DNA from 2 places in the Thiothrix nivea DSM 5205 genome. Region 2 is predicted to be linked to the other one. Evidence: predicted binding sites of a transcription regulator. Region 2 holds the regulator's gene; the other holds the start of a gene.
The links. Region 2 encodes FNR, which switches genes on or off when oxygen is low (the NO sensors DNR and NnrR bind a similar motif). Its sites were predicted from a motif close to TTGATNTANATCAA; they were not measured.
Positions count from the first base shown of each region.

Region 1: THINI_RS01680 (cytochrome-c peroxidase) is a predicted target of FNR. The motif match lies at 3,137-3,150, and genes of this name have one in related genera.

Region 1 is NZ_JH651384.1:280,046-294,987, reverse strand. It holds gene THINI_RS01695 (cation:proton antiporter) at 1-1,424, shown strand, start outside; gene THINI_RS01690 (helix-turn-helix domain-containing protein) at 2,055-2,312, shown strand; gene THINI_RS23045 (helix-hairpin-helix domain-containing protein) at 2,399-3,013, opposite strand; gene THINI_RS01680 (cytochrome-c peroxidase) at 3,215-4,657, shown strand; gene pyrE (orotate phosphoribosyltransferase) at 4,669-5,310, opposite strand; gene THINI_RS01670 (cation:proton antiporter) at 5,380-7,179, shown strand; gene asd (archaetidylserine decarboxylase) at 7,169-8,017, opposite strand; gene THINI_RS01660 (cation-translocating P-type ATPase) at 8,293-10,932, shown strand; gene THINI_RS01655 (bifunctional GNAT family N-acetyltransferase/carbon-nitrogen hydrolase family protein) at 10,951-12,525, opposite strand; partial or broken gene THINI_RS23995 (putative PEP-binding protein) at 12,616-13,233, opposite strand; gene THINI_RS01645 (tetratricopeptide repeat protein) at 13,293-13,631, shown strand; gene THINI_RS27070 (tetratricopeptide repeat protein) at 13,610-13,693, shown strand; gene THINI_RS01640 (toll/interleukin-1 receptor domain-containing protein) at 13,813-14,942, shown strand, end outside.
Region 2 is NZ_JH651384.1:4,180,233-4,195,174, reverse strand. It holds gene THINI_RS20875 (IS1595 family transposase) at 1-38, opposite strand, end outside; gene ssb (single-stranded DNA-binding protein) at 148-618, opposite strand; gene THINI_RS20865 (MFS transporter) at 653-2,011, opposite strand; gene THINI_RS20860 (iron-containing alcohol dehydrogenase) at 2,109-3,302, opposite strand; gene THINI_RS20855 (hydantoinase B/oxoprolinase family protein) at 3,367-7,032, shown strand; gene THINI_RS20850 (ABC transporter ATP-binding protein) at 7,040-8,827, shown strand; gene arfB (alternative ribosome rescue aminoacyl-tRNA hydrolase ArfB) at 8,821-9,264, opposite strand; gene pssA (CDP-diacylglycerol--serine O-phosphatidyltransferase) at 9,257-9,985, opposite strand; gene THINI_RS24605 (DUF3149 domain-containing protein) at 10,122-10,238, opposite strand; gene fnr (fumarate/nitrate reduction transcriptional regulator Fnr) at 10,414-11,166, shown strand; gene hemN (oxygen-independent coproporphyrinogen III oxidase) at 11,169-12,554, opposite strand; gene THINI_RS20825 (FixH family protein) at 12,848-13,351, opposite strand; gene ccoG (cytochrome c oxidase accessory protein CcoG) at 13,370-14,764, opposite strand; gene ccoP (cytochrome-c oxidase, cbb3-type subunit III) at 14,930-14,942, opposite strand, start outside.

The DNA.
Region 1 (14,942 bases), 3.9 Mb from region 2:
CCCTGCGCCCGCTGTTTCAGTACATTTCGCGGGCGGAATCCATCGAGCTGTTCAATATTACCGTGCTGCTGGTGGCACTGACTGCCGCCTGGATCACCCAGTCGCTGGGGTTGTCACTGGCGCTGGGTGCGTTCCTGGCCGGCATGTTGCTGAGCGAAACCGAATACAAGCACCAGATTGAAAGTGAAATCCGCCCATTCCGCGACATCCTGATGGGGATTTTCTTCATCACGGTGGGGACAAAACTTGACCTCGGCATCCTGCCCTCGCTGTGGCTGCCGGTGCTGTTGCTGGTGCTGGGGTTGACCGTGGGTAAGGCATTGCTGATCGCTTTCCTCACCCGGCTGTTTTCCGCCAGCAATGGTGCCGCCCTACGTACCGGCCTGGTGCTAGGGCAAGGCGGGGAATTCGGTTTTGCCCTGCTTGCCCTGGCCTTGGGTAATGAGCTGATGTCCTCCGGCGAATCCCAAACCACGCTGGCGGCCATTGTCATCAGCATGGCGATTTCCCCGCTCATCATCCGTTACAACGACAAGTTGACGAAACAGCTACTGGCGGATACCTACGTGCGCCAACAACGTCAGGATGCCCAGGCATTCAGCGCTGCCGTCAGCGAGGTCGAAGATCATGTCATCCTGTGTGGCTACCGGCGCATGGGGCAAAACCTGGCGCGCTTCCTGCACGAGCAGGGTGTTCCGTACATTGCGCTGGAACTCGACCCCGGCATCGTGGAAAAAGCCTGGGAAGCGGGCGACCCTGTGTACTATGCAGATGCAACCCGACCGGAAATCCTGCTGGCCGCTGGCTTGCACCGCGCGCGCATGGTCGTGGTTACGGCAGTGGATATTGACGCCGCCAAACGCATGGTGGAAGCAGTACGGCAAAAGCGTGCCGACATTCCCGTGCTGGTGCGCACCCGTGACGAACGCCACCTGGAGGCGCTGGAACAACTGGGTGCCACCAGCGTGTTACCGGAAACGCTGGAAGCCACCCTGATGATCACCCAACGGATGCTGGAACAACTGGGCTTCACCCCGGATGAGGTTTTCCGCATGACAGAAAAAATCCGTGGGGATAGCTACCGTTCACTGCGCAGCTATTACCACGGCGAGCAGGAAAAACCTTTGCCGGGCAAGAACCCGCCGGAAGCCTTCCTGCACACCTTCACCTTGCAGGAAAGCGATTTTGCTGTCGGCAAACGTATTGCTGAACTGGAGCTGGAACAGTTCGGTGTCGCAATCAAGGCGCTACGGCGGGGCGAAATCCGCGGTGAACAGCCATCGACAGCAATCAGCTTGCAGGCTGGTGATGTACTGGTGCTGGAAGGTAGCAAGACAGACGCTTTCCGGGAAGTTGAAAACCACCTGCGTACTGGCGGCAAAACCACCAAGGCAGTTGAGCTGCATAACAGCCGGGCTGCCTGAAGCTGCCAAAAAACACCCGAAGCGCTTAATAAATAGTCTATAAAAATTACTGTGTCACCGTTTATTGCTTATTATTTACCGCCTATCAGGTCAATCATGTTTATATTCTGCGCTATGGTATTCTTTTACACAGGATATGCGTTTATGTAGGTGTTTGCGTCGATCCTATATCGACAGGCAAAAATCCTTGGTGTAACGTCGACAGCAATGTAGTGCCACTTATGTTCATTCAGGTGGGTGATGCCTACAGCGTGGGGCGTTATCCCAGTCCAGTTAGGCGCATGCCGATGGCTCTGACAGACTTGGCAACAAAGCGTTAGTCGCAGACGTTTTAGGTGGAAAGCATTTTTTTAAAAGTGAGGAACTTTTCACCGGGACGAATGTCTATCTAGCTGCAAGTTGCTGGGGATTCATGTCAGGGCTTATCTACTGACTTTGACGGAGCGGGTACAGCTATCCGTATTGCATGGATGCAGACGGTGGTGTCAGGAAGAAGTGCCTCCGAAACTAGTTACGAATTGTTACAAAAAGGGATTTTTGCAATCACGGTTTCTCAAAAACAGTTGGTTGCGGTTCATAAAGCATTGATTAGAATCGTACTCGACAATATATTAAAAAGGTTGCATGAATATGACAAATACATCTTCTCGTGTCGGTCTGGATTCCTCTCTGTCAGAAACGGTCGCCCGTACCTTGCAGGATTATCTGGACACTTTAGGTGATCATGAGGCGTCCAACATTTACCGCCTCGTACTGGATGAAGTGGAACGCCCCATGCTGGAAATCATGATGCGTTACACACATGGTAACCAGTCCAAGGCAGCTCAGTGCATGGGCATTAACCGTGCCACTCTGCGTACCAAACTAAAGCGTCATAACCTGCTCTGATTTCAGGGCAGCAATGTCTGCGTGTAGATTGAATAATGCCCGCTTTTGGCGGGCATTATTGCGTCTGTCAGCTCAAAGGCAAACGATCAAGCCTTGAGGGAAGCCTGGTAATTTTTCAAGGCTTCCCAGTCGCCCATCGCCGCCAGTTTTGCTTGCGGTGCCCAGCTTTCCACAGCCGCCTTGCTATAGCGGATACCGCTGGCAGCCAGCCGCTCATTCAACTGTTCCACGCCTAACTCCGCAATCTGCGCGTAACTGCTGATACCTGCCGCGTTCATGGCTTCGGCCAGTTTGGGGCCGACGCCACCCAGCTTGGTCAGGTCGTCATTGCCGGTTCCGACTAGCGCTGCTTCCACCTTGGCGGGCACAGGTTTGGCGGCGGGTTTGGTTTCAGCCGCTGCTGCCGGAGCCGCTTTGGCCTCTACAATAGCTGCCGGGGCAGGCGCTGCTTTGGTTTCAGCCGCTAATTTTTCGGCCTTGGCAGCACTTGCTTGCGCTGCTGTGAGCGATGCCTGCAATTCGGCGTTTTTCTTTTGCAGGTCTTCGACTTGCTTACGGCTTGCTTTCAGCTCGGTTTCTGCCTTCTTGCCAGGATTAGGCACAAACAAACGGACAAAAATCCACTCAACGATCCAGCCTGCCAATACCCCCAGGATAAAAATTCCTGCCAAGGGGGAAATGTGGGAGATAAATTCAGACATTGTGGAACTCCATGATTTAGCGTGTATTTAATGCTTTTTATTAAAAAATGGATTCTAGAACAAATCCAGCACGGGAAAGAATACACCAAAAGGTAGGGTTAAGCAGATAAACCTCCTCCCGCCTTGATCTATGACAATGCAATAATGGTTCCACCCCGTTTCCAAAGTATTTTCCTTGTCATGCAGTTATATTATCCCGCCTTGATCTGCACACTTGTGTTGTTACAGGGCTGTAACGATAAAAACGCCAGCAATACGATCTACCGCCCTGACAACGGCAGTGCGTCGGTATTGCGCTCCAATCTGGATGCATCCCTCACGGAGATGATCCAGCAACACGGCCTGACTGGCGATCCGGCGCAAGACCGGACATTACCAAGCATCGAAACGCCACTGGCGCAGCTGGGCATGAAACTGTTTTTCAGCAAAACCCTCTCCGGTGACTTGGAGGTTGCCTGTGTCACCTGTCACCATCCCTTGCTGGGCGGTGGCGACAACCTGTCACTGTCCATTGGGGTCAACGCCAGCGACCCTGACGTACTGGGCCACAAGCGCCTGCTCATGGGTAACCTGACACCCGGCGTACCACGCAATGCGCCCACCACGTTCAATATTGGCCTGTGGAAACAGTTCATGTTCCATGACGGGCGGGTGGAAGCCACAGCGGCAGGTATCACCACGCCGGATGTCCCTTACCCCCAGCCAGACCCACTGGCCGGAGCCAACCTGGCTCATGCCCAGGCACGCTTTCCGGTTACCTCCAACCATGAGATGCGTGGGGAAAGCTTTGATGCAGGCGGCACAACCCAGTCTTGCCGGGAGCGGCTGGCCGAGCGCCTCGGGGGCTATGGCAACCCGGACAATTTGCTGCAACCGGCAGAAACACAATACTGGCTGGCGCAATTCCGTGCTGCCTACCAGCAACCTGACGCGCAAGCACAAGAGCTGATCACGGAACAAAGCATCGCTTCTGCTTTGGCCGAATACGAACGCTCCCAGGTTTTCACCCATACCCCCTGGAAGCAGTATGTACAGGGCGATCTCACCGCCATCAGTGACACCGCTAAACACGGGGCACTGCTGTTTTTCCGCAAGCGTGGGGAAGGTGGCCATGAGTGCGTCGCCTGCCACCGGGGTGATTTTTTCACGGATGAGCAATTCCGTAACGTACTGATGCCACCAGTCGGCCCCGGCAAGGGGAACACCGACCCCGACAACCAGCAGGACTATGGGCGCTGGCTGGTGACGCGCAACCCGGAGGACAAATTCCGCTTCCGCACACCTAGCCTGCTGAATGTAGCCGTAACCGGGCCGTGGGGGCACAACGGCGTGTTCACGTCACTCGAAGGCATGGTCGAACACATGCTCAACCCGTTCCAGTCAGCGCTCAACTACGACCCGGCGCAATTGCAACAGGCCAATATCCCCAGCCAGCAACTACAGAGGAACCTGCGCGAAATGCTGGGCAGTAACACCGATATGGCGGGTCAGGCATACCAGCAGGAGGATGTGCAGTATCTGGTGGCTTTCCTGAACACATTGACCGACCCTTGCGTGACCAGCACGGCCTGCTTGAGCAAATGGATACCGCCAGCGCAACAAGACCCGCAAGGCTTGCAGTTGGATGCTCGGTTTGAACCGTGACCAACCCCGGCTCAAATGCCGTACTGCCCACGGTAAGCCCGTACCCGTTCCAGCAACACTTGGTCGTGCAACGTATCGCCAACGTGGCTAATGACTTCCCCCAGGCCGACAATGCTGATCACGGAAATGCCATACAGCGCTTCGACCTCCTGCACGGCAGACTGCTCACCTTTGCCGCGTTCCTGCCGATCGAGGGAAATGGCCACGCCTGCCAGTGACGCGCCTTGTGCTTGCACGATGTCAGCGGATTCGCGGATGGCAGTGCCGGCAGTCATTACGTCATCTATCACCAACACCCTGTTTTGCAAGGGTGCACCGACAATAATGCCGCCTTCGCCGTGATCCTTGGCTTCCTTGCGGTTGAAGGCATAGGGATAATCCTTGCCATGATGTTCGTACAGGGCAATGGCTGTGGCCGCCGCCAACGGTATGCCCTTGTAGGCAGGGCCGAACAGCATGTCGAACTCCAGCCCTGATTCCACAATCGCCTGGGCATAGAATTTCCCCAACCGGGAAAGCGCCGAGCCGGTCTGGAACAGGCCAGCGTTGAAGAAGTACGGGCTGACCCGGCCTGATTTCAGGGTATACTCACCAAACTTCAGGACACCCTGAGCAATAGCAAAATCGAGAAAGTCTTTCTGGTAGGTTTTCATGGGGCTGTCATACTTGCGTGATAATAGAACGGATGGATTATAAGGAATACCAACGCGGGGAACCAATTCATGAGCGAACATATTGTACTGGTGCTGGCCAGTATCCTGGGTCTTGGCCTCCTCAGCCAGATGCTGGCTTGGTGGCTGAAACTGCCTGCCATCCTGTTTTTGCTGCTGTCCGGTATTTTGCTTGGTCCGATGACGGGTAATGGCTGGCTGGATCCGGATGGGCAATTTGGCCAGTTGCTGTTTCCACTGGCTTCGCTGTCGGTCGCCGTGATCCTGTTTGAGGGCAGCCTGACACTCAATTTCCACCAATTGCACGGCATCCAGCGGGTGGTGCTGAACATGGTGTCGGTCGGTCTGTTGTCGACCTGGGTGACAATTACCTTGCTGGCGCATTTCCTGGTCGGTTTTTCCTGGTCGCTGTCGTGGCTGTTTGGTGCCATTATGGTGGTGACTGGGCCGACTGTGATTGTGCCGATGTTGCGCACTATCCGCCCCAATAACCGTATTTCCCAGATATTGCGTTGGGAAGGCATCCTGATCGACCCGATAGGAGCGCTGCTGGCGGTCTTGGTGTTTGAATACATTATCGCCTCCAGCGGTGAAAACCAGTTGGCGCATGTGTTGCTGATGTTTGGCCGTACCATCCTCACCGGCGTGGTTGCGGGTGTAATTGGTGGCTGGGTGCTGGGTGTCATCCTGCAAAAACATCTGGTTCCCGAATACTTGCGCAACCTGGTGGCGCTGACGCTGGTCATCGGCGTTTTCGTCGCCTCCAATACCCTGAGCGAGGAATCCGGCCTGCTGGCAGTCACCATCATGGGCATCTGGCTGGCCAATACCAAGGGGCTGGATTTTGAAGACATTCTATCTTTCAAGGAAGAGCTGACCATCCTGCTGGTATCCGCCCTGTTCATCATTCTGGCGGCGCGCATCAATTTTGATCAGGTGGCGCAACTGGGCATGGCAGGGGTAATGGTGTTCCTCGGCGTGCAGTTCATCGCCCGCCCGCTGAAAATCTTCCTTTCCACGCTTGGCTCCGATCTGAAGTGGCAGGAAAAGGCATTGCTGGGCTGGGTAGCACCACGCGGCATCGTCGCCGCCGCCGTCAGCGCCATTTTCGCCCTGAAGCTGGAAGCAAGCGGTATGCCCAATGCCAACCTGCTGGTACCACTGACTTTCATGCTGATTATTGGCACAGTCATCTTCCAGAGTGCCACTGCGCGCCCACTGGCCAATTTCCTCAAGGTGTCGGAACCTGAACCGCACGGCTTCCTGATCGTCGGCGCAAATCCGGTCGGGCGCGCGCTGGGCATCGCGCTTAAGGGCGAAGGTTTCCGCATTCTTATCAGTGACACCAGTTGGGAAAAAGTCCGCGATGCCCGTATGGATGGGTTGGATACCTACTACGGCGACGTGACTTCGGAGCATGCTGACCGGCATCTGGATTTGGTGGGGCTAGGCCGCCTGATCGCTGTGTCGGCGCGGGACGCCACCAACCAGTTGGCTGGCGTCCGCTTCCGGCGTGAGTTCGGCAAGCAGAACATCTTTAGCCTGTGCCCCACCAAGAGCAAAGCGCGCAACGAAACCTTGCGTATTGCCCAGTGCCTGTTCGGCAACCAGTACCACTATTCCCTGCTGATGCAGTGGTTGGGGAATGGCGCGGTGATCCACAAGACCCGCCTGACTGAAACTTTTGGCTATGAGGACTACCTGCGACAGCATGGCGACAAGGCTATCCCGCTGTTTGCCAAAAGCCCCAAGGGCAGGCTTTATATCATGACGGAAAAGAACAATAGCAAGCCGGTCGCGGGCTGGGAAATCATTGCACTGGTCATGCCGGTCGAGGAGGCTACAGCGTAGCTAGCCGTTCGCCCAATTTGAGCGGCTTGTCTGCCAACAAACCCTGCCCCCATTGCAGGCCGGGGTTTTCCAGCAGCAGGATGACGGTGGAACCCATGTTGAAACGGCCCATTTCCTCGCCTTTGGCCAGTGTTACATCCGGGAATACCTGGCGCTTGACGCCCCAGCCTTGCGGCGGCGTCACCAGGCCATCCCAGACAGTTTCAATAGCGGCCACGTTGATCGCGCCAACCAGCACCATCGCCAGCTTGCCATAATCGGTATCAAACAGGGCGACCACGCGCTCGTTGCGGGCGAACAGGCGCGGTATAGTGCGGGTGGTATGCCCCGCCACGCTGAACAACCTGCCCGGCACATACACTTGCTCCACCAGCTTGCCAGCCAGCGGCATGTGGATGCGGTGGTAATCACGCGGTGACAGGTAGATGGTCATGAACTGGCCATTCATGAATGGCGCGGCGCGTTTTTCATCCCCACCCAGCAACTCCAGCGCGGAATAATAATGACCCTTGGCCTGGAAAATCCGCCCTTCCTCGATTTTGCCGGACTGGCTGACCGCTCCATCCACCGGGCTGCTCAGTACGTTTTCACCCTCTGCAATCGGGCGTAGTTCCGGTTTGAGCGGGCGGGTGAAAAATTCGTTGAAGGTATTGTAGCTGGCCGGGTCGGGATTCTGTGCCTCCTCCAAATTGACCTTGAAAACGTCGCTAAACAGACGGATCGTGCCGGGTACAATCGTCGGGCACTGGATACGAGTCAGGCGGAATACCAGACGGGAAATGAAGTGGTGCGGCAGGATATAGAGCGGCCAGGACTTGAGGATGTCGGGTATGTTCATTTTTACTTCGCGATCAGGGGCAAAAAGCGGATGATACGGGAAATTGGGCAAGGAAAAAGCCCCCTTACGCTCTATCATCCTTCCTGCGGCCTGTCGTACACCCTGTAAGTGTCCCGCCCATCAAATTCATATAGTCCAGAATATCCAGTAGGATGCCAAATCTGGCCACACACCACCCATCGGTGAAATAGGTTTGGCCACAACAGTTGCTGGCGGGAAACGGCAAGAGTTTGTAGGATGTTGCCTGTTCCTTATGCCGAAAAGAGGCTGTACCGGTGGAAAAATTATTAGAACAAACCCCAATATGGCATATCCTGACCACGCAGCAAGCGCTGGATATACAGGCAGGCAGCCTGCAAGGTCTGCAACCAGCCGAGGTGCAGGAACGTCTTGCCCATTTCGGTGAAAACCGCCTGCCCGAAGCCAAACCCCGCCCCCTGTGGCTAAAATTCCTCGACCAGTTCCGGAATGTGCTGGTGGTTGTGCTGCTGTTGGCGGCAGCGCTAGCGTGGATGGTTGGGGATTTGAAAGACACTGTGGTGATCCTGGCCGTAGTCGTGTTCAACGCCGCGCTGGGTTTCTATCAGGAATACCGCGCCGAACAGACGCTGGTGGCCTTGAAGGACATGCTGGCAGCGCAGGCACGGGTGCGGCGCGCGGGCGAAGTGCAGGAAATTGACGCCAGCCAGCTGGTGCCGGGTGACATTGTGCTGCTGGATGCTGGCGACCGTGTACCCGCCGATGGGCGCTTGCTGTCAGCCCATGCGCTGGAGGCAGACGAATCGGCACTGACCGGGGAATCGCTGCCTGCCGGGAAAATGCTTGATCCTCTGGACAGGGTGGATTTACCGCTGGGCGACCGCAGCAACATGCTGTACATGAACACGGTCATTACCCGTGGCCGTGCCGAACTGTTGGTAACAGCAACCGGCACTGCGACCGAAATTGGCAATCTGGCAGGCATGATAGCTAGCGCGCCAGAAACGGAAACACCGCTGCAAAAGCAGCTAGATACCCTCGGCATGAAGCTGGCACTGATTGCCGGAGCCGTGGTGACGCTGATTTTCGTGCTGAACTATATGCGCGGTATCGAGTGGATGCAGGCGGCAATGACAGCGGTCGCGCTGGCGGTGGCCGCGATTCCGGAAGGATTGCCCGCCGTAGTGACGGTAACGCTGGCGATCGGCATGTGGCACATGGCCAATAACAAGGCCATTGTGAAGAAACTGGCTGCGGTGGAAACCCTCGGTTCCACCTCCGTCATCTGTTCCGACAAGACTGGTACGCTAACCCTCAACCAGATGACTGCCCGCGCCGGGTGGTTTGCTGGCCAGCGTTTCAGCGTCAGTGGCGAGGGCTATCAGGCGGAAGGTGAGATTCAGGGGTTGGAGGAAGAAACTGCTGACTTGCGCCTGCTGCTATTGCCGCTGGTGCTGTGCAACGGTTCGCAAGTGCGGGATGGGGTGCTGATTGGCGACCCGACCGAAGGTGCGCTGTGGGTGCTGGCGCAAAAAGGTGGCATTGACCCCGAGCATGAACGGCAGGTGTTGCCGCGTGTCGCCGAGATCCCGTTTGATTCCGCACACAAATTCATGGCGACCTTCCATCAGGCCGGTGAGGTGGTGGAAATGTTCATCAAGGGTGCGCCCGACGTGCTGCTGGCACATTCGCTGCTGGATGCCGGGGAGCGCGACCGGATAGCGGAGGAAAATACCCATCTCGCCAACCAGGCGCTGCGGGTGCTGGCGGTGGCACGGCGTGAGATTCCTGCCAGCCAGTTTGACCTGGCAGGTGACCTGATGGCGTGGGCAGGGGGCTGGACGTTCGTGGGGTTGGCGGGTCTGATGGATCCACCCCGCGCGGAAGCGCGTCAGGCCATTGCCGACTGTCGGGATGCTGGCATCCAGGTCAAAATGATTACCGGTGACCACCCGCTGACAGCTGCGGCCATTGGGCACGAACTGGGTTTGCAGGGTGGGGTGCTCAGTGGCGCGGAACTGGATGCGCTGGATGAGGTGGGGCTTGCCCAGCGGATCGGGGAGGTGGGGGTGTTTGCGCGCGTTTCCCCTGAACACAAGGTGAGAATCGTGCAGGCGTTGCGGGCGCAAGGGCAGGTGACAGCGATGACCGGGGATGGCGTCAATGATGCGCCAGCGCTGAAAGCCGCCGACATTGGTGTGGCAATGGGGATAACGGGCACGGCTGTTACGCGCGAGGCGGCCACCCTGATCCTGACGGATGACAATTTCGCCACCATTGTTAAGGCCGTCAAGGCAGGTAGGGTGGTGTATGAAAACATAGTCAAGTTTGTACGTTTCCAGCTTTCCACCAATATTGGCGCGGTGCTGACTGTGCTGGCGGCGACGCTAGCGGGAATGCCCACACCCTTTACAGCCATCCAGTTGCTGTGGATCAATATCATCATGGATGGGCCGCCTGCCATGACCCTGGGGGTGGAGCCGGCCCGCCACGGTATCATGCACGACAGGCCGCGCCACCTGGAGGCGCAAATCCTCAGTCTGGCGCGCTTGGGGCGTTTGTTACTGTATGGCGTCACCATGATGGTGGGGACGTTGTTTATGTTCCGGCATGGGCTGGAAAACCACAGTGAGACTTACGCGCTAACGCTGGCGTTTACCACGTTTGTACTGTTCCAGTTTTTCAATGCTTTCAATGCCCGTGCTGAGTATGAAAGTGTGTTTAACGCCAATTTTTTCCGTAATGGCAAGCTGTGGCTGGCGCTGGGGGCGGTACTGGCTTTGCAGGCAATGGCCGTGCATTGGCCGCCCGCGCAGAGCCTGTTTAATACCACGGATTTGCGCTGGGAGGACTGGGTGATGTCTGCCCTGATTGCAGCCAGCGTGCTGGTGCTGGATGAGGCGCGCAAGGCGCTGGTTTATCTGGGTCGGGAATGAGATGGGTGGCGCGTCTGGTTATTTCCCCTTCCAGCGGATGCTGTACAAATCGTGGCGGCGGTCGCGCAGGTTTTGCACCGTGCCGCTGTGACGCGCGGTGAGCAGGGTTTCCGGGCGCAGGTCGGCAATTGCCACCATTTCGGTGTTGGGCGTGGTGTCCGCCGCGATACCGTCGCGTGCGAACGGCAGGTCGCAAGGGGTGAGGATGCAGCTTTGCGCGTACTGGATGTCCATGTTCGCCACGTTGGGCAGATTGCCGCAGTTGCCAGACATGACCACGTAAATCTGGTTTTCGACCGCGCGCGACTGGCAGCAGTAGCGTACCCGCAGGTAGCTCTGGCGTTCGTCGGTGCAGAACGGCACAAACAGGATTTGCGCGCCCTGGTCGGTGAGGTGGCGGGCGAGTTCGGGGAATTCCGAGTCGTAGCAGATCAGTACGCCAATCGGGCCACAGTCAGTCTGGATCACGTCGAGTTCGCTGCCGCCTTCGATGTTCCACCAGTAGGCTTCGTTGGGGGTGGGGTGAATTTTGGCCTGCTCGTGGATGCTGCCGTCGCGTAGGAACACGTAGCAGATGTTTTCCACCCGCCCGTTCGGCATCCGCGTCGGGTGCGAGCCGCCGATGATGTTGATGTTGTAGCGCAGGGCGAGGTCGCGCAGCGCATCCTTGAGTTGCGGGGTGTATTTGGTGAGGGCTTCGATAGCCTGTACCGGTGTCAGTTCTTGCGATTCCATTGACAGCAGTTGCAGGGTGAAGAGCTCGGGGAACACTACGAAATCGCCCTTGTAGTCGGCCACCACATCAACGAAGTAGCGCACGATGTCGATGAATTCCTCGAAGGATTTCACCCGGCGCTGTTTGTATTGCACGGAACCGACGCGCACGCTGTCGGGCAGGCGGCTGCCGTAGTTTTTCTTTTTGCCCTTGTCAGCGGCTTGCTGGACTTTGGGGTTGCGCCAGATCAGGTGGATGCCATAGCCGAGTGATTGTTTGTCGGCGTCGAGGTAGTGGGGGATGATGCCGATGATTTCAAAGCCGTTGCGTAGCTGGAACGAGAGCACCGGGTCGCGCTGTTCCTTTTTCTGTACCGCCGCCACGTAGTGTTCCACCGTGCCGAAACGCTTGATGCGGTTGGTAAGGGTAGGCAAGCGCCCGGCGAACATGATGCCGCGCAGTTCCAGCCGTTCCGCCAGTTGCTTGCGGGCGTTGTAAAGGCGCTGGCCGATGCGGTAGCCACGGTAGTCTGGGTCTACACACACTTCCATGCCGTACAACCATTCGCCCTTGGGGTCATGGGTGGAGGCGTAGCCATTACCGGTGATGGCTTCCCAGGTGTGTGATTTCATCCCGACCCGTTCACTGACGCGCAGGGTGGCGCAATAGCCGATGATTTTGTCACCTGCTGTGACGACGAACTGGCCTTCGGGGAAGTGGTTGAGCTGGCCTGCCAGTACTGGTTCCGAATAACCGTACATGCCGGTTCCGGCGTAGACGCGGTGAGAAAGTGCCGCAACTTTCGGGATGTCGGCGGGAGTGGCGTTACGGACTTGAAGCTGGGTTTTAGGGTTGGTCAGGGTATTGGTTTTGCTCATGCTGCCACTCTCTTGTTGATGTGAGTTGGCATGATAACATACACGCCGGGCTGGCAAAGTAAGACTCCCGGCGTGTATGTGGATTGCTTATTACGCCGACTTGTCGCCAATGCCTGTTTTGCCTGCCAGTATCTGCGCATGAGCCGCCGCCAGCCGCGCAATCGGCACCCGCGGTCCGGAACAGGAAACGTAGTTCAGGCCGATTTCATCGCAGAAGCGGATGGAAGCCGGATGCCCGCCATGCTCTCCACAAATACCGACCTTGAGGTTCGGGTGGGAATTACGACCCCATTCCACCGCCAGCCCCATCAAGCGCCCGACGCCTTTCACGTCCAGCACCTCGAACGGGTTGTCCTGCAAGATGCCACGGTCGTTGTACATCGGCAGGAACTTGTTCTCGGCGTCCTCGCGTGAGAACGAGAAGCTGGCCTGGGTCAGGTCGTTGGTGCCGAAGGAGAAGAACTGCGCTTCTTCCGCCAGACTGTCTGCCCGCATACAGGCGCGCACCACTTCCATCATGCTGCCGAAGTGGTAGTCGACCTTGACGCCGAAAGTGGCTTCGACCTATTGGTGGACGGCTTGCGCCAGACGTTTGACGTACTTAAGTTCCTGCACGGTACAGACCTGCGGCACCATGATTTCCGGCGCTACTTGAATGCCTGCCTTGACACAATCGGCGGCAGCTTCCAACACGGCGCGGATTTGCATGGTGTAGATTTCCGGGAAGGTGATCAAGGGTGGGTGTATCTTCGACGAATTCATGGGGGGTGCAGCCGGAAAGCGAAATCCGCAAGATCATCGACCGCCATCGTGTGCGCAAGACCGAGCCGTACCGTCAGCAGGCGCTGGCGATGTACGAAAGTGGTGACCTGGAAGGCGCGCTGCAACTGATGGAACAGGTCGTGCAGCACGAGCCGGATTTCTACGAAGCCGTGATTGAACTGGCCGGGATGCTGATCCAGTCCGACCGGGCTGAAGAGGCCGAATTCATGCTGCAAGCCGTGCCGCCTGACGCCATCGAAAATGAAATCCTCAGTCAGTTGCTGGCCGAAGCCAAAAAGGCCAAGCTGCAAGCACAGAGGGTTTGCTCAGCACCTTTGAACTGATCGGGGCGAAGAACCCGCTGGTGAAGAAATACCGGAACAAGATGTTTTCGTTGATTTATTAAGAAACCCCTCCCAGCCTCCCCTTATCAGAGGAATCTTTTGTGCATAACGGTTAACAATCCGGCATATTCAGGTTATATTTTGTGTGGGCTTGCTCAGGAACTCACACAAGGAACACCGGATGGTGCCGGATATATTTGTCAGTTACGCACATGTCGACAATCAGCCTTTTTCTGGTGGGGAGAAAGGTTGGATCACTCATTTCATCAATAATCTGCGCATTGAAGTCAGCCGCCGCATCGGGCGGGCGGAACATTACCAGTTGTGGATGGATTTCCGTCTCAAGGGCAGTGATGAACTCACCCCCGAAATCGAACAGCAGTTGGCCAAAACCGACATGCTGGTGATCCTGATGTCGCAGGGCTGGCTGGCGTCGGAATGGTGCCAGCGCGAACTGGACATTTTCCTGCAAACACATCCCGACACGGTTGGCCGCATTTTTGTGGTTGAAGTGGACAGCGTGGAAACTGCCAGCAAGCCTGAACGGTTACACGATCTGCTGAGCTACCGTTTCTGGCAGCAAAATGACCGGGATGAAATTCACCAATTGGGCTACCCGGTTCCGCAGAAGACGGATGCGGAATATTTCAACCGGCTGGTCAATCTGTCGCACCATCTGGCGCAATCCGTGCGCGCGGCCAAACAGGCTGCCCCAGTCGTAGAAGTGGAGGACAAACCCACCGTTTATGTCGCGCCAGTCAATGACTCGCTATTCAGCCAACGCGAAAGCCTCATCAGTGAGCTGCGCCAGTTTGGTATTGATGTGCTGCCGCAGAATAATACGCTGGAAGGCAATATGGACAGGGACTTGGCGCGCTGTTCCCACTTCGTGCAACTGCTGGACGCCAAATGGACGATGGGCATTCCGTTCAACCAGCACTTCTCCGCTGATGCCGCCAAAAAACCGATCCTGCAATGGCGCGATCCCAATCTGGATTACATGCGTGAAGGTATCTTCGACGAGCAGAAAAAACTGCTGGAAGGCAAGACCGTCATCGCCAGCCCGTTGCCCGATTTCATCCGCAGGGTGCGCGATGCCGTGCTGCCCAAGCCACCGGAGCCGGAACCGGTGGAACGTATCAATGGTGAGAAAATGATTTTCGTCCACGCCAGTCAGGATGACTTTGAGCGCGCCTACCAGTTGGCGCAGGTGCTGAGGGCCAGAGGCTACGGCATTGCCCTGCCGCGTTATCAGGGTGATGCAACCCGTATCCGCAAGAGTATCGAGCGCGGTTATGAAAGTTGCGACAT
Region 2 (14,942 bases):
TCACTGGTCAGGCTGGAAATACTGATGAGCGAGGTCATAAAGCCTCTCCTTGGCTATCGGAAATGACTAACTTTACCGCTATCCATCACGTTTGCAATGCCGGGGAAAACAAGACCCTGAAACGCATATTGAGCCACTTTTTCACTATCAGAACGGGATGTCGTCGTCGAAATCCTCAAAGCCCCGATCTGAGCCACCACCAGCGTTCTTACTGCCTGAACTGCTGCCACGTGACGCCGGGGCGTTGTCTTCATAGCTGCCTGCGCCCATGCCACCGCCGGGGCGGCCACCCAGCATCTGCATGTCACTGGCGACGATTTCGGTTGTATAACGATCCTGACCGTCCTGCCCTTGCCATTTGCGGGTTTGCAACCGCCCTTCTATGTAAACCTGTTGACCCTTACGCAGGTACTCCCCAGCGATTTCTGCCAAACGGTTGAAAAATACAATCCGATGCCATTCGGTGGTTTCTTTCTTCTCACCGGTATTTTTATCTTTATATGAGTCGTTGGTGGCAACGGTCACATTGGTGATTGCACCACCACTGGGCATGTATTTCACTTCCGGGTCTTTGCCCAATGTGCCGACCAGAATGACTTTGTTGATACCTCGTGCCATGTTCTATCCTTCCTTTTCCTATTTCCCGACGATTTTACGCTGCGACGCCCGAAAATGCACGGAGCGCTTCCTGATCCAGATTTTCCTTGTCAACTTTCAGATAAGCGACACACTCCTCGGCAACGACCGCGACCTCCTTGACGCCCGGTATGGCCAATAAATCCTGATGCAGACGCGCCTTGTCGGCAAACAACAGCGGGTCAAGTTTCAGCACCTGACTGGCGTAGAATTTGGGTTGCGGCAGTTGCAGCGCCAGCAGCCACCACACCCCCACCACCAGGGCGCTGAACACAAACACCCCGGTTGCCCCCCAGGCATTGTTGACCATGCCACCCAAAGAGCCACCAGCAAAAATACCCAGGAATTGCGAGCTGCTGAAAATGCCCATCGCCGTGCCCTTGGTGTTCACATCGGAGTATTTGGCAACCAGCGACGGCTGCACGGCTTCCAGAAAGTTAAAGCCAACAAAGAACAGGAAAAACGCCGCCAGCAGCCAGGCAATTTGGGTATGACCCAAGGCCATGCCAGCTTCCGCCAACAGCAACACGACGGTGCTGCCCAGCAGCAGGATGCGGATTTTGTGCTTCTTTTCGGCAATGATGATCAGTGGAATAGCCAGCAGGAAGGAACCGGCAAACACCGGCAAATAGACCTTCCAGTGCTCAGCGCGCGGCAGGCTGAGGCCATGTTCAAAGATACCGGGCAACACCAGGAAGTTGGCTGTCATCACCAAATGAATGATGAATACACCCGCATTCATGCGCAACAACGAGGCATTTCCCAACGCTTTTCCCAGATAGCCCCTGATAATCCCGGCATCACGGTGCTGGGTACTATGGACGGGCGTAGGCACAGCCAAGACTACCAGCGCGATGCCTGCCAGCGCCAGCAGCATGGTCAGCCAGAAAATACCCGCCACGCCAGCAAACTGACTGATAATTGGCCCCAGGATCATCCCGCCCATGAACGACAGGCCAATGACCATGCCGATCACGGCCATGATGCGGGTACGGTTTTCCTCGCGGGTCAAATCCGCCGCCAGCGCCATGGTTGGCCCCGCAACCGCACCCATGCCCTGGATAGCACGCCCGATAATGATCAACCACATGGAATGCGCCAGCGCCGCAATCACGCTACCCGCCGCGAACACCAGCAACCCACCGATGATTACCGGCTTGCGCCCTACCCTGTCGGAAAAAATGCCCAGTGGAATCTGGAAAATAGCCTGCGACAGGCCGTAAATGCCAATAGCCAACCCGGCGAGGAAAGGGGTGGAATCCGGCAAGGTTTCCGCATACAAGGCGAAAACAGGCAGGATCATGAACAGGCCAAGCATCCGCACGGCGTAAATGGCAGCAAGTGAGGCGGTAACGCGCCATTCCAGGCTATTCATAATATCGTTAAAGCTCTACAAACGGAGAAGCCGCCTATAGTAGCGATTTTTAGGAATGTTGCCACATCCCATGCAATTCTGGCGGAACTGTCCCGCTTCACAGGCAAGCCCTGATCACTTGGGCGATTTCTTCATCCGTCAGCACGATCGGGTTGGTCTTCATGCTGGAGCCGCGCGAGTTGGCGACCAGTTGGGGAATATCGGCTTCGGCCACGCCAAAATCCAGCAGGCGCGGCAGGTTCAGTTTGCGGCTCCAGCTTTCCAGGGTATGCACGACAAATACCCGCGCACCCACGGCGTCGACATGGCTGCGGCCACGGAATAGCTTGCCGATGCGGGCGTATTTTTCCAATGCCGGGTTGTCCGGTGCGCGCGCCTCCATCAGGTCAATGTTCAAGCGGGTAGCTTCCGTCACCAGCATCCCGCAGCCGACGCCGTGGCCTATGGGGTGGAACGCGCCCAGCGGGGCGACGATGCCGTGCACCGAGCCGAGGCCGGTTTGCGCCAGACAAATGCCGGACAGCAGCGAGGCGTAGGCCATCTTACTACGGGCATCGCTATCGGTTGGGTCGGCGTGGAAAGCCAGCAAGCTGTCGCGCGCGGCCTCCATCCCTGACAGTGCTAGCGCATCGGTGAGCGGGTTGGCGCGGGTGGAGACATACGATTCCATCAACTGGGTGAAAGCGTCCATGCCGTTGGCGGCGATTTGCGCGGGCGGGCAAGTGGCCAGCAAGTCCGGATCAACAATGGCGTATTCGGCCACCAGCTGGTCGTCGCGGAAGGATTTCTTGAACTGCCCGCTGACCGACAGCACCGCGTTCTTGGTGGCTTCGGAGCCGGTTCCGGCGGTGGTCGGCACGGCGATGAAGGGGGTGGATGGCCCCCGGTACGGCAATTCGGGGCCGACGCCTTCCAGATGATCCATCACCGAATTGCCGGGTTTGAGCAGCCCCGCCACCGCCTTGGCCGCGTCCAGCGGGCTGCCGCCGCCGATGCCGACCACGGCGTCGAAGCTGTCGCCTTGCCGTTCCGCCACGGTGGCATCCACCCATTGCGGGGACGGCTCTTCGCTCACGCGGCGGATTTCCCAACTGAAACCGGCGGCTTGCAGTTCCCGGAACAGGGTTTCCCCCGCTGTGGAATTCGTGAAGGAGCCTGCCCCGGTAACGATCAGCAGGCGTTTGCCGTACTGGGCGGCGATGGCGGGCAGCTTGCGGATGGAGCCTGCACCAAACTCGATACGCGGCAGGCGGGCGATGCTGAAGGGTGCAAGGGTGGGCAGTCCGGGCATGTTTGCGTCCTTGTTTTGTGCTATGCAAAGATGGGTAGTTTATCGCATTGGAGCAGCAGACAGTATGAGTAACGGACATTGGCAATTCTGGGTCGACCGTGGCGGCACCTTCACCGACATCGTGGCGAAGACGCCGGATGGCGGCTTGCGCACCCACAAGTTGCTATCGGAAAATCCGGAACGCTATGCCGACGCCGCGATTCAGGGCATCCGCGAGTTACTGGGGGTAGCAAGCGGGCAAGCCATTCCGGTAGAACGGATTGATACCGTGCGCATGGGCACGACCGTTGCTACCAACGCCTTGCTGGAGCACAAGGGCGAAGCCGTGCTGCTGGTCACAACGCGCGGTTTCGGCGACGCCTTGCGTATCGGCTACCAGCAACGCCCTAACCTGTTCGCGCTCGACATTGAACTGCCGCAGATGCTCTACACCGAGGTGCTGGAGGTGGAGGAACGCATTGCCGCCGATGGGGAAACCCTGCAAGTACCGGATGCCGTGCAAATCCGCGCCGACCTGCAAGCCGCTTACGACAAGGGTTTGCGTTCGGTCGCCATCCTGTTCATGCACGCCTGGCGCTACCCACAGCATGAAACGCTGGTGGCGGAGATTGCCCGCGCGATCGGTTTCACCCAGATTTCCGTCAGCCATGCGGTCAGCCCGTTGATCAAGTTTGTCGGGCGTGGTGATACGACGGTGGTGGACGCCTACCTGTCCCCCGTACTGCGCCGCTATGTGGAACAGGTGGCACGGGAACTGCCAGACACCAAACTGTTTTTCATGCAATCCAACGGCGGGCTGACGCACGCGGATCATTTCCAGGGCAAGGATGCGATCCTCTCCGGCCCTGCCGGTGGCGTGGTGGGGATGGCGCAAACCGCACAGGCTGCTGGTTTCGACAAGCTGATCGGGTTTGACATGGGCGGTACTTCCACCGACGTGTGCCACTTCGCTGGCGAATACGAACGCACGCTGGAAAGCCATATTGCCGGGGCACGTATCCGTGCGCCGATGATGCAGATCCATACCGTGGCGGCGGGTGGCGGTTCGATCCTGCATTTCGACGGGCAACGCTTTCGGGTGGGGCCGGACTCTGCGGGGGCGAATCCGGGGCCTGCTGCCTACCGGCGCGGCGGGCCACTGACCATTACCGATTGCAATGTGATGCTGGGCAAGTTGCAAGCGGACTATTTCCCGCAGATTTTCGGGACGGAGGGCGACGAGCCGCTGGACGTGGAAGTAGTGAAGGAGAACTTTGCGAAATTGGCGAAGAAAATCCCCCTCAATCCCCCTTTTGCAAAGGGGGAAGCAGGAGAGTGGTCGCCGGAGAAAGTGGCTGAAGGCTTTCTTGCCATCGCTGTCGAAAACATGGCGAACGCCATCAAGAAAATCTCTGTCCAGCGCGGTTATGACGTGAGTGAATACGCCCTGTGCTGCTTCGGCGGCGCGAGTGGGCAACACGCCTGTCTGGTGGCGGAAGCATTGGGAATGCGCAAGATTTTCCTGCACCCATTCGCGGGCGTGTTGTCAGCGTATGGGATGGGGCTGGCGGATGTGCGGCATATCCTCACCCTTAGCGTGGAGGCGGAGCTGGCAAGCGGCTTACTGGCTGGGCTGAAAACCTTGCAGGAAGAACTGGCAGCTGAAACGATGGCGCATATCCGCGCGCAAGGCGTGGACACCGGACATTTGAGGCATGAAACGCGCTTGTATTGCCGGTATGCGGGGTCGGATTCGAGTTTGCTGATTGGCTGGGAGGGTGACGATGCAGGCGCGATACGGGCGGCGTTTGAGGAGGCGCATCGGCAGCGGTTTGGGTTTGTTACGCCTGAGAAGGCAGTGGTGATTGCCAGTATTGAGGTTGAAGGGATTGCGGGGAATGCGGATAGCGCCGTAGGTCGGGCTGAAGCCCGACTCCCCCCCATCCCCAACCCTTCCCCCGCAAGGGGGGCAGGGAGCGAAGAGTGCGTCGCTTCGCATTTGGTGTTTATGCGGGGGGAATGGCGGGAGACCCCGTTTTACCAGCGGGATGCGTTGCAAATTGGACAAAGCATTACCGGCCCCGCCGTCATTTTGGAAAGTACCGGAACGGTGATCATTGAACCGAATTGGCAAGTCCAATTGACCGATCAGGGCAATCTGGTAATGGAACAATTCCCCTCTTCCTCTTCGCTCCCGGCCCCCCTTGCGGGGGAAACCACTGCCCCCGACCCCATCCGCCTCGAAATCTTCAACAACCTGTTCATGTCCATCGCCGAACAGATGGGCTTCGTGCTGGAACAGACCGCCGTATCGGTCAACATCAAGGAACGGCTGGACTTTTCCTGCGCCATCTTCGACCCCGACGGTAATTTGGTGGCGAACGCACCGCACATGCCGGTGCATTTGGGCAGCATGAGCGAGAGCATCAAGGCGGTGATCAGCTCGAATGCAGAAAACATGCAACCGGGCGATGTCTATATGCTCAACGACCCCTACCACGGCGGCACACATTTGCCCGACATTACAGTAGTCAAACCGGTGTTTGCGGAAAACAGGCGCGAAATCATTTTCTACGTCGCCACCCGTGGGCATCATGCGGACGTAGGCGGTATCACCCCCGGTTCGATTCCGCCGCAAAGCCGCACGATTGATGAAGAAGGTATCCTGCTGACCAACGTCAAACTGGTGGAGGGCGGGCGTTTCCGCGAGGCAGAAATCCGCGCCCTGCTCGCTTCCGGCACCTTCCCCGCCCGTAATATCGACTACAACATCGCCGACCTGAAGGCGCAACTGGCGGCCTGCGCGCGCGGCGAAGCCGAACTCAAACGCATGATCGGGCAGATGGGGCTGGTGACGGTGCGGGCGTACATGCGCCATGTGCAAGACAATGCGGAAGAATCGGTGCGGCGCGTGATCAGCAAACTGCACGACGGCAGTTTCCAGTACGAGATGGACGACGGCAGCCTTGTGTGCGTGCAGATCACGGTGAATGCGGAAAACCGTTCCGCTACGCTCGATTTCACCGGCACTAGCCCGCAGCACCCCGGCAACCTGAACGCGCCAACCGCAATTACCCGCGCCGCCGTGCTGTACGTGTTCCGCTGCTTGGTAGCCGACAACATCCCGCTCAACGAAGGTTGCCTCAAGCCGCTCAACATCATCATTCCTGAAGGCTCGATGCTCAACCCGCAATACCCGGCGGCAGTGGTGGCAGGCAATGTGGAAACTTCGCAATACGTGGTGGATGCGCTGTTCGGCGCACTCGGCATCATGGGCGCGGCGCAAGGCACCATGAACAACCTCACCTGGGGCAACGAGCATCATCAATATTACGAAACCCTGTGCGGCGGCGCAGGCGCAACTGCCAATGCCGACGGAGCCAGCGCGGTGCATACCCACATGACCAACTCACGCCTGACCGACCCGGAAATTCTGGAAACGCGCTTTCCGGTACGGCTGGAAGCCTTCCACATCCGCCCCCACTCCGGCGGCAGAGGTAAGCAACGCGGCGGCGATGGCGTGGTGCGCAAAACCCGCTTCCTCGAACCCATGACCGTCAGTATCGTCTCAGGGCATCGCAAAGTCGCACCGTATGGCATGGCGGGCGGCAGGAATGGGCAATGCGGCGTCAATCGCGTGTTGCACAAGGATGGCTATCTGGAAACGCTGGAAGGCATCGCACAGGTAGAAGTGGCAACCGGCGATATACTGACAATTGCAACACCGGGAGGTGGCGGCTATGGAGAATAAAACCCGCATGGAAACACATACACGGCACCCTTTACAGCGCCTGTTCAACTACGCCCGCCAGTACCGGCCTGATGTGGTCAAGGCAACGGTTTATTCCGTGCTCAACAAATTTTTCGACATTCTGCCGGAGGTGTTAATCGGGGTAGCGGTCGATGTGGTGGTCAACAAACAGGATTCGTTTCTGGCCAAGGTCGGCATTGCCGATCCGAAAGACCAGATCGTGGCGCTGGCAATCCTCACCGCCATTATCTGGGCAGCCGAGTCATTGTTCGAGTATCTGTACAACCTCAAGTGGCGCAATCTGGCGCAGAACCTGCAACACGATTTGCGCATGGATGCCTACCGCCATGTGCAGCAACTGGACATGGCGTGGTTTGAGCGCAACCGCAGCGGCAACCTGCTGTCGGTGCTGAACGAAGACATCAACCAGATGGAACGCTTCCTCAACGGCGGTGCGAATGACCTGATCCAGGTGTTCGTGGGCACGCTGATGGTCAGTGGGGTATTCTTTGCCCTCACCAGCAGCCTCGCCTTCCTCGCCCTGCTGCCGATTCCGTTCATCCTGTTTGGGGCGTTCTGGTTCCAGAACCGGCTAGCACCGCGTTATGCGGCGATGCGCGAAGCCGCCGGAGCGCTGGCGGCACGGCTCAACAATAACCTGAGCGGCATTGCCACCGTCAAGGCGTATACGGCGGAGGATTTCGAGGCCGAACACATCCGTCAGGGTTCCGACCTGTACCGCGCCCGCAATGCGGAAGCAATCCGCTGGTCGGCGGCGATTACGCCCGTTATCCGCATGGCGATTCTGGCCGGATTCACCGTCACCCTGTTGTACGGCGGTTTCATGGCCTTGAATGGTGAAATCGGCGTGGGCAGTTATTCGGTGCTGGTTTACCTGACCCAGCGTCTGCTGTGGCCGATGACACGGCTGGCCGACATGACCGATCTGTACCAGCGTTCGATGGCTTCCATCGACCGGGTGCTGGATCTGCTGCATACGCCAGTGGAAATCAGCTACGACGGGCAGGCGCTGGATGCTTCCACTGTCAAAGGTGAGCTGACCTTTGCTGGCGTCAATTTCACCTATCCCGGCCAGAGCCAGCCTGCTATTGAGGCTCTGAATCTGACAGTCGCCGCTGGCGAAACCGTGGCCTTTGTCGGCAGCACCGGTGGCGGCAAGAGTACCCTGATCAAGCTATTGTTACGCTTTCACGATCCGCAACAAGGCAGCATCCGGCTGGACGGGCAAGCCATTACCGGTTTGCAGTTGCAGGATTTACGTCGCACTATCGGTTATGTCGCTCAGGATACGTTCTTGGCCGACGCGAGTGTGGCGGAAAACATTGCCTACGGCAGCCACAATACCCCGCGTGATGCTGTGATTGCCGCAGCCAAAGCAGCGGAAGCGCACGAGTTCATCAGCCAGTTGCCGCAGGGTTACGACACACAGGTGGGCGAACGTGGCATGAAGCTGTCCGGCGGGCAACGTCAGCGGCTGGCTTTGGCGCGAGCAATCCTGAAAAATCCACCAATCCTGATTCTGGATGAAGCCACCTCAGCGGTGGACAACGAAACCGAAGCGGCCATCCAGCGCTCCCTCGACCGCTTGGTAGTCGGGCGCACCAGCCTGATCATTGCCCACCGGCTATCGACCGTGCGTCATGCGCATTGCATCCATGTACTGGATCATGGGCGAATTGTGGAATCGGGTACGCATGAGGAACTGGTGCGGGATAACGGGATTTATGCGGCCTTGTGGCGGTTGCAAACCGGGGAACGGGCGGTAAATCAATAATCCACCTTGCCGCGCCCTGCCTTGACCGTGCCGCGCTTTTTCTTGCTATCCACCCGCTTGATCTGGGAACTGCGGGTCGGACGGGTGGCTTTGCGTTTTTTCTGCACTTTGGTGGCATCGACGATAAGCTGGCGCAGACGCTCCAGCGCATCCGCACGGTTTTTTTCCTGGCTATTGTGGGTTTGCGCCTTGATGATGATTACACCATCGCTGGAAATGCGTTGGTCGGGGTAAGCCAGCAGTTTTTCCTTCCAGATCTCCGGCAACGAGGAAGCGCGGATGTCGAAACGCAGGTGGATAGCGGTCGACACCTTGTTGACGTTCTGCCCGCCCGAGCCTTGCGCGCGGATGGGCTGAAAGTCGATTTCTTCCGGGAGAATCCGGATATTGAACGCTTCGGCGCGGGCGGGCTGACCCGTTAAGCGCGTTTCAGTCATCAGCCCCCTTCCTGCGGCGCTGATAACGCCGGTAACGCCGCCACGCCCACATGACTGGCCCCGACAGCGCATACACCAGGAAAACCCCAAACAGTACCTTAGGTGGGTCAATCGTGGTCAACGCAAACACCAGCAGCACAATCAACACCGCAACAAACGGTACCCGGTTGCGCAGGTCAAAGTCCTTGAAACTGTAGAAACTGATATTGCTGACCATCAACAACCCAACGGAAAGGGTCAGGAGTAAGGCAGGCAGTTGCACATTCCGCCCGGTGATTTCCAGGTCGTGGAACACCCACACCATCCCCACCATGACAGCCGCAGCCGCAGGGCTGGGCAGGCCGACAAAAAAGCGTTTGTCCACTTTGCCGATCTGGGTGTTGAAACGCGCCAGCCGCAACGCAGCACATGCCACATAAACAAATGCAGCCAGCCAGCCTGCCTTACCCCACGACGCCCCGAAAGACTGCAAATGCACCAATGCCCATTGGTACATCACCAAACCCGGAGCCACACCAAACGAAATCAGGTCAGCCATGCTGTCGTATTGCGCGCCAAACTCAGACTGCGTATTGGTCATGCGCGCAACCCGCCCGTCCAGCCCATCCAGAATCATGGCGACAAACACTGCAATTGCAGCAGCTTCAAACTTGCCCTGCATGGCTGCCACCACGGCATAGAAACCGCCAAACATGGCTCCAGTGGTCAATAAATTGGGCAACAGATAAATACCCTTACGTGCAAGGGCCTGGTTTTCTGATTGTTGGTCTTCCACTTTCTGCTCTTTCCTGTCTACGCAAGTAACTGCATATTAGCCACCCTCGTGACAAAGTGGAATGTATTTCTGCCGCCCCAGACTATTCGCCTGATTTTTTTACAAATACCCAACCCAGATAAGCCATCATTACCAACATAAATAGAATGACGATGATGGTTAATATGCCCATCCAGCTTCCAAAGAGTAGTTCCGCCATGATAGCCTATGCTCCTTATACTAATGACAATAAATGTGTACAATCAAAGTGTAAGTGAAGTCACGCACAGTGCTTTGATTCACATCAAGAAAAACGATGACTACCAGGGATTTGTGCAAACCCTGAAGTAGTTGGGTCGGAACCGATTGATAATCCACACAGTTTGGAATAAGGCATGAAAACAGTCCCTTTACACAGCGCCAAGAAAGCCGCCGTCGCCTGCCACAATTGCAGCCTGAGCGAGCTGTGCCTGCCACGCGGCCTGACGCGGGAAGAACTGGATCTGTTGGAAAATTCCATCAACAAAACGGTTAAAATCAAAAAGAAAGACTACCTGTTCCACCGTGACGACAGCCAACATGCCATTTACGCAGTCAAGGCAGGCGCGGTAAAGACCTCACTCTCAACCCCGGATGGCGAAGAACAAATACTCGGTTTTTACCTTCCTGGCGACCTGCTGGGCTTTGATGCCTTCGCCCGTGACCGCCATACCTGTGACGCACAGGCGCTTGACGATACCTTGGTATGTGAACTAAGCATGGATAATTTCCAGGACTTGTGCGGCAAGCTTCCGGTCATGCGCGGGCAAATGATGCGCCAGATCGGCACTGAGCTGGAACGTGAACAGATGCTGCTTCTGACCCTTGGGCAAATGCGCACCGAAGAACGCCTCGCCACATTCCTGTCCAGCCTGTCAGAGCGCAACCGGGAGCGCGGGTTTTCCGCCAATGAATTCAACCTGCCAATGGCACGCCACGACCTAGCCAACTACTTAGGTATGGCAGTCGAAACGCTCAGCCGCATGTTTTCACGCCTACAGGAGGAAAGCATCATTTCCGTCCAGCATCGGCTGGTAAAAATTGATGATATGAGCCGCCTCAAGCAGCTGGCGCATCACACCTGCCGCCCTGCCAGTGATGTACTTTAATTTCAGATAACCCGCGAAAAACGCTGCTGGACACTCTGCTTGCGCAGGCTGACATCAAACACCATGCAAATGTTACGGATCAGGAAACGCCCACGTGGCGTGACTTCTACACCCTTGTTGGTGAAACGCAGCAATTCATCCGCAGCCATGGGCTGGAGCATTTCCAGTTCGCGCTGAAAATAATCAGCGAACTCCAGACTAAACAGACGCCCAACCTGGGAAAAATCCAGCGCAAACTGACAAGCCAATTGCTGGATGATGTAACGGCGCAACACATCATCTTCATCCAGGGTCAGCCCCTTGATAACTGGCAGATACCCTGCATCTATGGCCGCGCAGTACTCTTCCATGCTCTTGGCATTCTGGCTATAGCACTCTGCCACGCTACTGATGGAACTGACGCCCATGCCAATCAGGTCACAATCCGCATGGGTGGTATAGCCTTGGAAATTGCGGTGCAAAGTTCCCTGCCGCTGGGCGAGCGCCAACTCATCATCCGGCTTGGCGAAATGATCCATGCCGATGTATTCGTAGCCCGCAGCAGTCAGGTGTTCAACCGCCAACTGCATGATTTGCAGCTTGGTTTCCGGCGTTGGCAAGTCTTCTTCGTTGATGCGGCGCTGCGGCTTGAACAGGTTGGGCATGTGCGCATAATTGAATACAGAAAGGCGGTCAGGTGACATGTCAATGATAGTATTCAGCGTCTGGCGGAAGCTATCAACCGTCTGGAACGGCAACCCGTAAATCAGATCCACGCTGATCGACTTAGCGCCTTGTGCACGGCAGGCATCAATAATGGCAGTGGTCTGTTCAATCGGCTGGATGCGGTTAACGGCGGCTTGCACCTTGGCATCCACATCCTGTACACCTAGGCTGAAACGGTTAAAGCCGATTTCACGCAAAACGCCAATCGTTTCTGCCGTCACGGAGCGCGGGTCAATCTCGATGGAATAATCGCCTTCATCCGTAATATGCAGGCTGAAATGCTGACGGGTTTTTTCCATCAGCGCGCGCATTTCATCGTGATTCAGGAAAGTGGGCGTACCACCACCCCAATGCAATTGCTCCACCGTGCGGTCGCGGTCATACAGCTTGGCCTGCATTTCAATTTCACGGAACAGGTATTCCAGGTAAGTAGTCGCTTTGGAATGATCCTTGGTGACAATCTTGTTACAACCACAGTAAAAGCAAACCGTGTCGCAAAACGGGATATGAAAATACAGCGACAACGGCAGAGGAATAGGATCCTCATTGCTCATGTAGGCGTGCGCCTTGTATTCATCTTCGGTAAAAGGTCCAAATGCAACCGCCGTCGGATAAGATGTATAACGCGGCCCCGCCGTGTCATACCGGCGTATCAAATTTGCATCGAATTGGACTATGTTCATAATAACCTCATTTAATGCCATAACCCTGGCAGCCTATATAAATGCTGCATCCACACAACAATTGCAAGATCCCAAATCAAAACCTCAAACATAGTTGATATGTATCAAGAAACTGGAATCCGGCAGATTGTAAACCACACACAAAATGGGTTTAATGAGTCGTGGAGATTGCTGGTGTCGATGTTCGTTACCTCCTCTGAATCGGCAGTCTTCACAACGCTCTACATACCCTAAAGCACTTAGGCCCTCCTTTCGAGGGCCTTCTTTTTTATATCCATCAACCGGCTGGGGGTTTACAAATCCGGTTGCAAATCCAGAGTGGCACTTTCTACCTTAGGCAAAGTACCTTGCAAACGCCAGCTTTCATCCATCGGCATCAGATGGATATACCATTTGCCTGCTGACAAGTCATGGATACGCCCGCTCCACTGGCCGGAACCGGCTTTGCTCAATAGCACCGACTGGTCACGGCCTGGGAAAGTGGCATGGTACAGTTTCAGCACCAGTTGCTGCTGAGCTTGGATGTCAGCATTATCCAGCGCCAGTTGTACCGATTGCCCATCCAGCGTCAGTTTTCCCTGCAAGCCCATGGCCGCTGCTTTTTGGCCTTTCGCCAATGAACGGTTGATGGCTTTGCCTGCATTGTAATAGTCATCCACCACTAAGCCACTGGAACCGGATGCGGCCAGCGAATAGGTGTAGAGGCCAGCCACCACCGCCGTTGCGGGCATCACCATTAACGCCCAGGGCCAGAACTGTTTATACCAAGGGCTGGTATCTTCAACTTGAACGTGCATTCTGTAACTGCTCCTTGATTAATTAGGGCCGAGGAACCGAGCCTTCTGGGTTTGCGCCAGCGCCGGGGTATCGGTAGCTTCAATATGGAACATGACTTCCTGACTACGGGATTCCATTTTGTCAGGGTTGGCAACCACTTTAACCGGCACTTCCGTTACCTTACCGGATGGTACGTGCACATTTTCCGCACCTACCAGCTTCATGCCATCAATACCGGAAACACTGATTGTATAGCTGTGTTCCTTTTCATCCATATTGATGACTTTCAGGGTGTAAACATTTTCAATGTTACCATCACCGGTATCGCGGTACAGGGAATTGCGGTCGCGGATAATATCCATCTCCAGCGGTATCCGGTTGAAGATGGAATACATCAGCGCTAACGCGATCAACGACAGCAAACCGGCATAAATGAAGGTGCGGACGCGGAAGACGTGTGTCGTCCCACCCTTCAGGGCATGTTCGGTCGTGTAACGCACCAGACCACGCGGGTAACCCATTTTATCCATAATGCTATCGCAAGCGTCGATGCAGGCGGCGCAACTGATGCACTGGTATTGCAGGCCATCCCGGATGTCGATACCGGTCGGGCATACCTGTACGCACAGAGTACAGTCGACGCAATCACCCTTGTCGGCAGGCTTGTCCGCCCCGCGCTTGCGTGCGCCACGTGGTTCGCCACGCGCCTCGTCATAGGAAATGATCATGGTGTCCTTGTCGAACATGGCGCTCTGGAAACGTGCATAGGGGCACATGTAGAGACAGACCTGTTCACGCAGGAAACCGGCGTTGCCATAAGTGGCGAAGGCGTAGAACAGGATCCAGAACAGCGACCAGCCCGCGATAGTCCCGCTGGCAAGCTCAAACCACAAATCTTCCACCGGCACGAAGAAACCCACAAAAGTAAAGCCCGTCCACAACGAGAAGAAAATCCATAGCACTTGCTTGAGCACTTTCTTGCCGATCTTGACCCGATCCCACGGTGCATTGTCCAGCTTGATTTGTTGCGGGCGGTCGCCTTCCACCCACTGCTCGATCCAGATATAAACCTCACTCCAGACCGTTTGCGGGCAGGCGTAGCCACACCATACGCGCCCTGCCAGCGCCGTCACGAAAAACAGCAGCAAAGCTGCGAGGATCAACAATACCGCTAGGTAAAAAACGTCCTGTGGCCAGAAAACCATACCGAATATGTAAAACTTACGCGCTGGCAGGTCAAACAATACCAATTGCTGGTCGTTCCACTTGAGCCACGGCAGAATATAGTAAAGCCCCAACAAACCCCATACGGAGAACTTGCGCAGGTTGGTAAACAAACCTTTGGTTTTGCGTGGATAGATCTTCTTGTGCTTCTGGTAGAAACCAGAGTCATTGCCGCTTCCGGCATCAGTTTTGGCAGGATTTTCAGACATTTCAATACCCTTCAGCCTGGCTAATCAAGGCTCGTAAGCTAACACGCTATACTTCGGATTCCTTTGATAAAAAGCGGTTTGAAAAACAGTTTGTTGCTTTACAAAACACTTTTACGACTTTTATCAAGAAACAGGCCGTCTTGCGACGGCCCGTTATTGTGGGTTTTACTTACCCGCT